Regions from separate parts of the Arthrobacter sp. UYCo732 genome, predicted to be linked through region 3. Evidence: riboswitches for the same ligand, from Rfam matches in the RefSeq annotation. Region 3 holds a riboswitch; each other region holds the start of a gene.
What was found. Region 3 has a riboswitch for thiamine pyrophosphate ahead of ABIB45_RS10165 (ECF transporter S component). Riboswitches for the same ligand answer to the same signal wherever they lie in the genome.

Region 1 (3,421 bases), on a different contig from region 3:
TCCGTGGCGCCGATGGCGGACGTGATGTGGTCATAGCCCGGGGCAATGTCCGTGACCAGCGGCCCAAGCGTGTAGAACGGGGCGCCCTTGCAGAGTTCCTGCTGGCGTTCCACGTTCTCCCGCACCAGATGGAACGGGACGTGCCCGGGACCTTCCACCATGACCTGGACATCGAATTCCCAGGCCCGCTGCGTGAGCTCCGCCAGAGTGTCCAGCTCGGCGAACTGGGCGGCGTCATTGGCGTCCGCCGTCGCTCCCGGGCGCAGTCCGTCGCCCAAAGAGAATGCGACGTCGTACTTGGCGAAGATCTCGCACAACTCGTCGAAGTGCGTGTAGAGGAAGTTCTCCTGATGGTGGGCCAGGCACCAGCCGGCCATGATTGCGCCGCCGCGGGAGACGATGCCGGTGACGCGGTTGGCCGTCAGCGGCACGTAGCGCAGCAGCACTCCGGCGTGGATGGTCATGTAGTCCACGCCCTGCTCGCACTGCTCAACCACGGTGTCACGGAAGATTTCCCAGGTCAGTTTGTTGGCCTCGCCGTTGACCTTCTCCAAAGCCTGGTAAATGGGCACGGTGCCGATGGGAACGGGGGCGTTGCGGATTAGCCATTCCCGCGTGGTGTGAATGTCATCGCCGGTGGACAGGTCCATGACGGTGTCCGCGCCCCACTGGGTGGCCCACTGGAGCTTGTCCACCTCCTCGGCAATGGAGCTGGTCACCGCGGAGTTGCCGATATTGGCGTTGATCTTCACCAGGAAGGCCTTGCCGATGATCATCGGTTCAGATTCCGGGTGGTTGATGTTATTGGGGATGATGGCGCGGCCGGCAGCGACTTCGCTGCGGACCAGTTCCACGTCACAGTTCTCGCGGAGGGCAACGAACTGCATCTCGGGCGTCACCACACCCTGCCGTGCGTAATGCATCTGCGTGACGGTCTTGCCTTCGACGGCGCGGCGGGGCACGGGCTGCGCGCCCTTCCACTCCGCGGAAGCGGCGCCGCGGCGAACTGCCGACTTGCCGTCGTCGAGCAGGTTCCGTTCCCGGCCGCTGTAGGGCTCGGTGTCGCCGCGGGCGGCGATCCACTCCGAGCGGAACGGGTTGAGGCCCACCACCGGATCGCTGCCCGGACCGGCCGTGCGGTAGGTCCGGAAAGGCCCGTTCGCCTCGCCGTTCGGCGACGGTTCCAGCGCGATCTCGGTCACGGGAACCCGGATCCCGGTGGCGTCATCATTGATGAACGCCAGCGAGTGGGACTTCAGTGACTGGGTTTCAGGCCGGACCGTTTGATCCTGGTCGGCTTCACTTTGGGCAGGGTTCAGCTGTGTTTCTTGTGTATTCAATGAATATTCACTTCCTTCGCCGGCATTACCCGGACAGGTTCAACGGTCGCAGGCTGCGTCAGCCCGATCTCAGCCCCTGCAAGGGCTCCCGTGTGGTCAAGTCGAAGCTACCACAGGCCGAGGGTGGCCTGTGACAGCAGTCACGGGGATGCTGTCGCAACCTGTCTGCCCAGCCACTTGAATTAAATTGAAGCTTCAAGTAAAATGGAGTCATGGCCACCTTCGACCCCGAAGGCCAACGGACCGGGAGCGTTCAATGACTGCAGAAGCCACCAGTCGGGATCTCCTTCCTGCCGACCTCTCCATGGGCACAGTGATGCTCAAGGTGGGCGACATGAAGCTGATGACCGACTACTACCAGCGTGCGCTCGGCCTGGAGGTCGTCGCCGAACAGGACGGCGGCGTCTACCTTGGCCGGCTCCGGCGCCCGCTGGTCCATCTTGCGGCCGCCCAGTCCTTGAGCCTGCCCCGCAGGGGCGAGGCCGGGCTGTTCCATACGGCGCTGCTCTTTGACCACCGGGCTTCGCTTGCTGCCACGGTAGCCACCGCGGCCCAGTACGAACCCCGGTCCTTCACCGGCAGCGCCGACCACCTCGTTAGCGAAGCCTTCTACTTCAATGACCCCGAAGGCAACGGCATCGAACTGTACTGGGACAGGCCCCGCGAAAACTGGTCCTGGAACGGGAAGGATGTGCTGATGGACAGCTTGGCACTGCCGCCGCAGCGCTACCTTGAGCAGCACATGACCGAGGAATCCATGGACGGCCAGCAGGCCGCCGAAGCCGGTGTGGGCCACGTCCACCTCCAGGTGGGTGATGTCCAGTCGGCGCACGATTTCTATGTGGGCACGCTGGGCTTCGAAAAGACCGCCGGCTGGCACGGGCAGGCATTGTTCGTTTCTGCGGGCGGATATCACCACCACATGGCAATGAACGTATGGAACAGCCGCGGCGCCGGACCGCGCAAGGACACCCTGGGACTAGGGGAGGTGCTCATCGAAGTCCCTTCAGGTGACGACGTCGGAGCCCTCGCTGACCGCTTGAAGGTCGCCGGGCTGGCGTCACACCACACGGGTGCCGAACTGCGCTTCGAGGATCCGTGGCGCAACAATATCCGGGTTGCTGTCCGCTAAGTGGCGCTGGCCGGAGCTGCAGGCCCCGATGCACTAGGCTGATTTCGAACGGCCGGGGCGGCACCCTTAGCTGCCCGCCAGGGCCGCACCGTCGACGGAATGAGGGCTGTGCCCATGGGCTTCACTGAAATTTTTGTAGCTACCCACGACGCCGCGCTGAAGCGTGCCGGCGTCCTTGATGCCGGCGGCTCGCCGCCGGGACCCGCACTGCGGATACCGGGAGTCAGTGATTTCGAGATAGAACAGCTCGGCGATCTCGCCGGGGCTGCGGTCCACGCCGGTGGCGAGGGCTACGAACTTGCCATGGTTGACGTTTCCAGCGACTCCCTCCTCGGCGTGCCGCCGGCGATGGTGCGGGCGCTGGCTGACCTCCTTACCTATGAAACTGAGGGTGAAGGCAACGTCCTGGATGATGTCGCCGAAAAATGGGCCGGTCACGACGATATGCCATTCGGTGCAGCCGACGCCCGGAACTATGTCCAGCAGCTCGCCGAGCTGGCCAGTGGAATTCACGACGCCGAGCGCACCGGGGTGTATGTCTGGGCGTCCTAGGCCCCTGGGGGCCTGCCAGGTCCGTCCTCTTCCCCCCATCCAGACGTGTCAAGTCGAAATCCTGACGCTGATCTGGCACAATAAACAGGTACTCGATCTGCGTGGCCCCTCTCTCCGCGTCCGGATCCTGTCCTTCGAGCCTTCAAGTACGGCCCGCCCCACGGGTGCAGAACGTCGGTTCAACCCTTTTCTGAAACAGGAGTGACCACAAAAGTGGCCGTAAAGATTCGCCTTAAGCGCTTTGGTAAAATGCGCGCACCGTACTACCGCATCGTCGTTATGGACGCACGCTCCAAGCGCGACGGCCGTGCCATCGAAGAGATCGGCAAGTACCACCCCACCGAAGAGCCCTCATACATCGAGGTCGACACAGACCGTGCCCAGTACTGGCTCGGCG
Region 2 (3,421 bases), on a different contig from region 3:
CGCCTCTATCATCGCTGCCCGCTCATCCGCGGCTGCCTTCCGTCCGGCGTCATCAACCAAGGCGATCGCTTCGCGGGTGGCCTGCGCGAAGCCCTCGTCCGCGTACGTCCGAAGCCATTCGGCATATGGGTGTGCCGGCGGTGCCCCGGCCGCCAGGAACTGGGCGTGGAGCGTTTCTCCCACCTCGGCGTACAGCCAGAAGCAAGGCAGGAGAGCTGCAACCAGCACTCCGTAGCTGCCGGCGGCTGAGGTTGCCAACAGGTGGTCCACATACGACTTGGTGACCGGGCCAAGGACGGGTTCTACCGTGCGCGTACTGAGCCAGTTGCGGTGCAGTTCCGATTCGACCTCGAGGCACTGCTGGGCTGACCGGGCCCAGAACAGCTGCGCGGCTTCCGTCGGCGCCAGCGCACTGGCGCGGGCAAGCACACGTGAGTAGCCGTTAAGGTAGATAGCGTCCTGGGCGAGGTAGTAGGCGAACTGCTCTTCCGCCAGCGTGCCGGCAGCCAGCGCCCGGATGAATTCCAGCCCGTAAATGACTGCCAGGTCCGGGGCCGCCGCCCGGCGAAGCGCGGCAGCGAATTCCCCGGGGGCGGGAGCCTGCTCCAGGTGGTGGAAGTGGTGGATGGGGCCGTTGCCTTCGCCTACCTCCAGCTGACCGGAAGCCTGCAGAGCACCGCGGAGCCACGGCTTCACCTGCCGCAGCGAGGCTTCCCAGTCACCCAGCCGGGCCTGCGCCGTAGCCATGGCCGAGGACAGTGAGCAGCCGGTGCCGTGGCTGTTGCGGGTGGGGATCCTGTCTCCAGTCACTTCCACTACCGGCCGGGTGAGCAGTCCGCGTGCGTTAATCAGGGCATCCGGGCACGCATCGCCGTCGAGATGGCCTCCCTTGACCAGGATGGTGGCGCCCGTGGCCGCGGCCAGCCGCTTCCCCTGCTCCAGCGCGTCCGGCCAGTTCCGCACCTGCGGCTCCCCCACCAGGATGGCGAGCTCCGCGAGGTTGGGCGTGATCAGGTCCGCGAGCGGCAGCAGGTCCAGCAGGGCAGCCTCCGCCGATTCCTTCAGCAGTCGGTCCCCACTCGTGGCCACCATCACCGGATCCAGAACCACGACGGCGGGGCGCACCTTCTCCAGCCAGCTGCGGACCACGTCAATCACCTCCACACTGCCCAGCATGCCGATTTTGACGGCGTCGATGGCAATGTCATCGCTGACGGCATCAAGCTGCTGGGCCAGGAAGCCAGCGGGCGGCACATGGACCCCTTGGACGCCGCGGGTGTTCTGCACGGTCAACGCGGTGATGGCTGCCATGCCGTAACCGCCCAGGGCGGCAATGCTCTTGAGGTCGGCCTGGATGCCCGCGCCACCGGACGGATCCGATCCGGCAATGGACAGCACCCGCGGAGTATGCCGCAGCACGTCCACCGCATTGGAAGGCCCACGTGCCGGATGCACCGTGGCAAGGGCAGGCGGCGTTTCGGATGCTGCCGCCGTTTCGGGAGTGGCGGCAGATACGGAAGGTAGAACGTGGGTTGAAGCCATAGGGGACATTCCTTCGCCGGTGCTAACCGGACAGGTTCAACGGGTCTGGATCTCAGCCGGCTCTCTGCGCGGCACCCCGTGTCAGTACCCAACACTAGCGTTTCCCATAAGACACCGTTTTAGATGAACCCCACAAACGCGGAATGCCCGGGCACTCCACCGATGAGTGAAGTGTCCGGGCAATCTGGCCGATGTCCTTGCGAAAGGTCAGAGTTCCGAAGCAGGAACCCCTACGCCCAGGATGATGGGTGCGCTGGTGTCTGCCGGTTTGGCAGCGGCAGGAGCCTGGGTGAGCTCCGGAGCCTTAGCGGCATGGGTATGGCCTGCGGACTCAACCGGCACCGCTTCGTGGTGCTCCACCGTGGTGGCGTTAGCTGCGCCCTGGGCACGGCTGGCACTGCGGTTGCGCCGCGGGCGGCGGGTACGGGTCTGCTCGGTGTGGTCGGAGTAGTCCTTCTCCACCGCGGCAGGAGCCTGACGGACAGGAGCCGCGGCCGGCTGGCGTGCCGCCGGCTGGCTCTGGGTCTGCTCGCCCGCGGCCTGAGCGCTCTCCGTCGGCATGGCTTCTGCAACAGGTGCCGGCACGCCAAGCTTGGCGAAGGCCTCCGTGAGCCTGTCCAGTGTCAGGGCCGGGGCCTGCGGCTGATCCTCGTGGTGCTCCACGAAGGGCAGCACCACCTGCTCGCCGCCGAAAGTCAGCACAGCGGCCGGGCGGCCGGCGTTGTCGGTCTCGGACCGTTCTACCGGTGCATGAGCCGGGGCCGCCGCGCCGGAAGCATTACCCCCGGCTGCTGAGGCGTGGGCCACTTCGTCGTCGTGCAGGTGCGCGGCATGGGCGGCGGCTGCAATGTTGGCAAGGGCTGCCCTGGTGGCCTCCGCCTTGGCGTGGCGCTCGGCGTCGCTGGGATCCGGGTGGACCGTGTGGATCTGCACCGGAGCTGCCGGGGCCATCTCGAGGGGTTGGCCGCCGCGGCCGCGGCGGCGCTTCCTGTCCGTCCGGCCGCCCTGCTGGGCGTCCGGGCGCTGGGCGTCGCTACGCTGGCTGTCGATCCGCTGGGTGTCGGGTCGGCTGTCCACACGCTGCACATGGTGCTCCGCGGCGACGGTGTTGGCGCGGCGGTGCTCCACGGGGTCGTCGTGGGTGACGATTCCGCGGCCGGCGCACGTTTCGCACTGCTCGCCGAAGACTTCCAGGAGCCCGGTACCCATGCGCTTGCGCGTCATCTGGACCAAACCGAGGGAGGTCACTTCGGCCACCTGGTGCTTGGTGCGGTCACGGCCAAGGCATTCCACCATACGGCGGAGCACCAGATCGCGGTTGGACTCAAGGACCATGTCGATGAAGTCGATGACGATGATGCCGCCGATGTCGCGAAGCCGGAGCTGCCGGACCACTTCTTCGGCCGCTTCGAGGTTGTTCTTGGTGACAGTTTCCTCGAGGTTGCCGCCGCTGCCCGTGAATTTTCCGGTGTTGACGTCCACTACGGTCATGGCTTCGGTGCGGTCGATGACCAGCGAGCCGCCGGAGGGCAGGAAGACCTTGCGTTCCAGCGCCTTGTGGATCTGTTCGTCGATCCGCCACGCGGCGAAGATGTCCTGATCCTTGGTCCACTTTTCCAGGCGGCCCACCAGATCCGGGGCAACGTATGTGACGTAGGCCTCGATGGTGTCCCAGGCTTCCTCACCGGAGACGATCAGCTTGGAGAAGTCCTCGTTGAAGACGTCACGGACCACCTTGATGGTGAGATCTGGTTCGCCGTAGAGAAGTTCCGGGGCCAGGATCTTGGTGGACGTGGACTGGCTTTCGATGCCCTCCCACTGCGCCCGCAGCCGGTTGATGTCATGCGTGAGTTCCTCTTCGGAAGCACCTTCTGCAGCG
Region 3 (3,421 bases):
GGAACTAAGCGGCCGCTTCAACATCCTGCACGCGGTACCGTTTGCCCTGCTGTTCCTGTGGCGGGTGGCGGCAGCGAGCATCGAGGTGATGTACCTGGCGGCCATTCGCGGCCCCCAGGTGATCAACGCCGTCGTCGCTGTCCCGCTGCGGAGCCACCAGGACCTGATGGTAACAATCGTGGGGCACGTGATATCGCTGATCCCGGGCTCCCTGGTGGTGGAGGTGGACCGTTCAACGTCCACCCTCTACCTGCACGCGCTGAACATCAGCGCCCCGGAGGACGTGGCGGACCTGCGGAGGGAAGTCCGCTCCATTGAAGCGCGCCTGATCAAAATCATGGGGACCACGGAAGAACTTGAAATCGTCCGGCAGGAGGCCGCAGCATGATGCAGACCGTCCTGGCCGTCACGGCAGTCATTCTTTCGCTGGCAGCGGCCGGCGCCATCATCCGGATTGCCCGCGGCCCTTCGCTGCTGGACCGGGTGCTGGCCTCAGACGTCCTGCTCGCCATCCTCGGCGCCGCGCTGTGCATCGACATGGCCGTCAACAAGCACCTGAACAACCTGATGCTGCTGGTGGCGCTTTCCGTTGTCGGCTTCATCGGCTCGGTGACTGTTGCCCGTTTCGTGGCCGACCGGCGGGAGCAAACCCATGAGTCCTGAAGCGAGCGTGGTGGATAACGTCATCGATGCCGTGACGGCGGTGTTCCTGGTGGTGGGCGCCCTGATGTCCCTCGCCGCCGCCATCGGCCTGCTGCGCTTCCCCGACCTGCTGAGCCGGATGCACGCGGCCACCAAGCCGCAGGTGCTCGGGCTCTTCCTGCTGCTGGCGGCCATCGGCCTGCAGATGCGGACGTGGTGGGTGTGGCCGGTGCTGCTGGTGGCGTGGATCTTCCAGCTGCTGACCGTGCCGGTGTCCGCGCACATGGTGGGCCGATCCGGCTACCGCACCAAACACCTGCACCGAGAACTGCTCAGCTCTGATGACCTCGACGCCGTGGTGCAGAAGGCGGCGCAGTCCTCCCGTGAGCAGTCAGCACGTGAAGAAGCGTCCGGCGGCGGCTGAGAGTTTTTGTCCAGATAATTTGGCTTCAGGACTGCCCAGGGGCCATTAGCTGGACAAAACTCGCTAGACGACGTCCTGGCTCTTAGCGAACCTGGTGATGGCCCGCTGCGTGCCGCGGTTGGCGAGCACCTGGATGATGGTGCTGACCGAGGCTGAAATAAGCGCGAACGTCAGCGCCGAGCGCAGGCTCGTGGGGGTGTCTTCGTCCTTGCCGGTGGGGACCTTGCGGCCGGTGGACTTTTCCCACACGGTGTTGACTAGCTTGGTACCGACAAACCCGGCGCCGAGGCTGATTGCGGTGCCGAGCAGCTTGATGAGCAGGTTCATTCGTTGAACTCCTTATGGGCTATCGGGGATTGTCATTAGCCTAACGTCATCGGACCGGGGGCCGGCACTTGAGCCGCCCGGCTCTTGCCCAGGCCCACCAGCATTGAGGGCATTTCAGCAGCAGCCCCAGGTGGAGGGATTCGTCCTTCGTGAAATGCGGGAACTGCAGCTCGCTGACCTCGGCGTCGGTCCTTGCTATCAGCGCTTCGAGCGAGCACTGCGGCTGGCTGTCGCTGGAGTCGGGATCGAATACGGTCACATGTGGGAAGTCGGCAGCCGTGGCCCACAATCTACCGCGCCTGCGGTGTAAACTGGATCACGCCCATCAGGGCAGATTTATTTACGACAGGGGAGCGCCGCCGTCGGGCACTGCAGCAATGCAACCGATGGATAGGCGCTGAGAGTGCGGACAGCCGCAGACCCTCGAACCTGATCCGGTTAGTACCGGCGCAAGGGAGTCGAGCTTCTCAGAGTGTCCGGATCCGGGCGGCGCAGTCCGTGCCGAAACCGCGAACTCTCCCCTCCTGTACCTCAGGAGGCAGAAATGACAACAGTAGGCATGAAGAAAGCCAGCTATAGCTGGCGGGTTGTGGACATCGTGGTGGCAGCTTTGATCGCCATCGCCGGCGGTGTCATTTTCTGGGCCTGGTCCCAGGGTGCGGCGCTGGTGTCCGCGCCGATGAACGCCACGTACCCGCCCCTCACCGGCCTGATCGCCGGCGGCTGGATGATTCCGGCCGTCCTGGGCATGCTCATCGTCCGCAAACCGGGCGCAGCGCTCTTCTGCGAGGCCGTTGCCGCCACCGGTGAGCTCATGATGGGTTCCCAGTACGGCACCACCGTGCTGATCTCCGGCATCCTCCAGGGCCTCGGCGCGGAGCTCGTTTTCGCCGCGTTCGGCTACAAGAAGTTCAACCTGCCGGCAGCCGTGCTCGCCGGTGCCGGTGCCGGCCTGTTCTGCGGCCTGAACGATTCCTTCCTCCCGTGGGGCTGGAACATCGCCTATGAAGCCGGCGACAAGGCCACCTACATTCTGTTCTGCGCGATCTCGGGTGCCGTCATTGCCGGCGCCGTGTCCTGGATTGCCACCCGCGGCCTGGCCAAAACCGGGGTGCTGGGCTCCTTCGCTTCCCGGAAGGCCGGTTCGGAGCCCGTTTTCCACTGATGGCCGTTTCCGACGCCGGTGCTTCCGGAGTGCGCCCGGCCGCGGTATCCGCCCGTGGCTGGGGCTGGCGGCACGCCGGCCGCATGGCGCCGGCCGTCCGCGGGCTCGATCTGGACATCGCGCCGGGCGAGCGGGTGCTGCTGCTGGGCCCTTCCGGTGCGGGCAAATCAACGCTGCTGCACGCCCTCGCCGGAGTGCTCGGGGATGAAGGGGACGATGCCGACGAGACCGGTTCGCTGCTAATCGACGGCGCGGTGCCGCGCAGCCAGCGCGGCCGCGCCGGGCTCATGCAGCAGGACCCGGAAACGCAGGTGGTCCTCTCGAGGCTGGGTGACGACGTCGCCTTTGGTGCCGAAAACCTGGCCGTTCCCCGGGACGAGATCTGGAAGAGGGTCCATGAGGCGCTCTATGACGTGGGGCTGCGCAGGGCCGGACGCCCGCAGGGCGGAGCTGGCGGTGCCGGCGGCTTCGGCGGCGGACTCCCGCTGGACCGCCCGACGTCGGCTCTGTCCGGCGGCCAGAAGCAGCGGCTGGCCCTGGCCGGCATCCTCGCGATGCGGCCGGGGCTGATCCTGCTGGACGAACCGACAGCCAACCTCGATCCCGCCGGTGTCCTGGAAGTCCGCGACGCCGTGGGCCGCTGCCTCGACAAAACCGGCGCCACCCTGGTGGTGGTGGAACACCGGGTGTCCGTCTGGAAGGACCTGGTGGGCCGGATTGTGGTGCTGCAGCCGGGCTCGGGCGTGCTGCTGGATGGCCCGCCGGACCGGGTGCTCGCCGAGGCGCGGGACATGCTGATCGGGGCCGGTGTCTGGGTGCCGGGCCATGTTCCGGCCACCCGCCCCCGTGCGCGTGCTTCGGCT

Region 1: it holds a riboswitch for thiamine pyrophosphate, as region 3 does, so the genes downstream of both, thiC (phosphomethylpyrimidine synthase ThiC) here and ABIB45_RS10165 (ECF transporter S component) in region 3, are expected to answer to the same signal.
Region 2: it holds a riboswitch for thiamine pyrophosphate, as region 3 does, so the genes downstream of both, ABIB45_RS02095 (bifunctional hydroxymethylpyrimidine kinase/phosphomethylpyrimidine kinase) here and ABIB45_RS10165 (ECF transporter S component) in region 3, are expected to answer to the same signal.

The regions. Positions count from the first base shown of each region.
Region 1 is NZ_JBEPPJ010000001.1:367,286-370,706, forward strand. Features, by position in the region: gene thiC (phosphomethylpyrimidine synthase ThiC) at 1-1,340, opposite strand, end outside; TPP riboswitch at 1,335-1,442, opposite strand; gene ABIB45_RS01655 (VOC family protein) at 1,597-2,472, shown strand; gene ABIB45_RS01660 (hypothetical protein) at 2,587-3,024, shown strand; gene rpsP (30S ribosomal protein S16) at 3,238-3,421, shown strand, end outside.
Region 2 is NZ_JBEPPJ010000001.1:447,709-451,129, reverse strand. Features, by position in the region: gene ABIB45_RS02095 (bifunctional hydroxymethylpyrimidine kinase/phosphomethylpyrimidine kinase) at 1-1,551, opposite strand, end outside; TPP riboswitch at 1,534-1,631, opposite strand; gene ABIB45_RS02090 (Rne/Rng family ribonuclease) at 1,750-3,421, opposite strand, start outside.
Region 3 is NZ_JBEPPJ010000005.1:135,818-139,238, reverse strand. Features, by position in the region: gene ABIB45_RS10185 (Na+/H+ antiporter subunit E) at 1-388, shown strand, start outside; gene ABIB45_RS10180 (MrpF/PhaF family protein) at 385-663, shown strand; gene mnhG (monovalent cation/H(+) antiporter subunit G) at 653-1,066, shown strand; gene ABIB45_RS10170 (DUF4235 domain-containing protein) at 1,130-1,393, opposite strand; TPP riboswitch at 1,731-1,867, shown strand; gene ABIB45_RS10165 (ECF transporter S component) at 1,938-2,558, shown strand; gene ABIB45_RS10160 (ABC transporter ATP-binding protein) at 2,558-3,421, shown strand, end outside.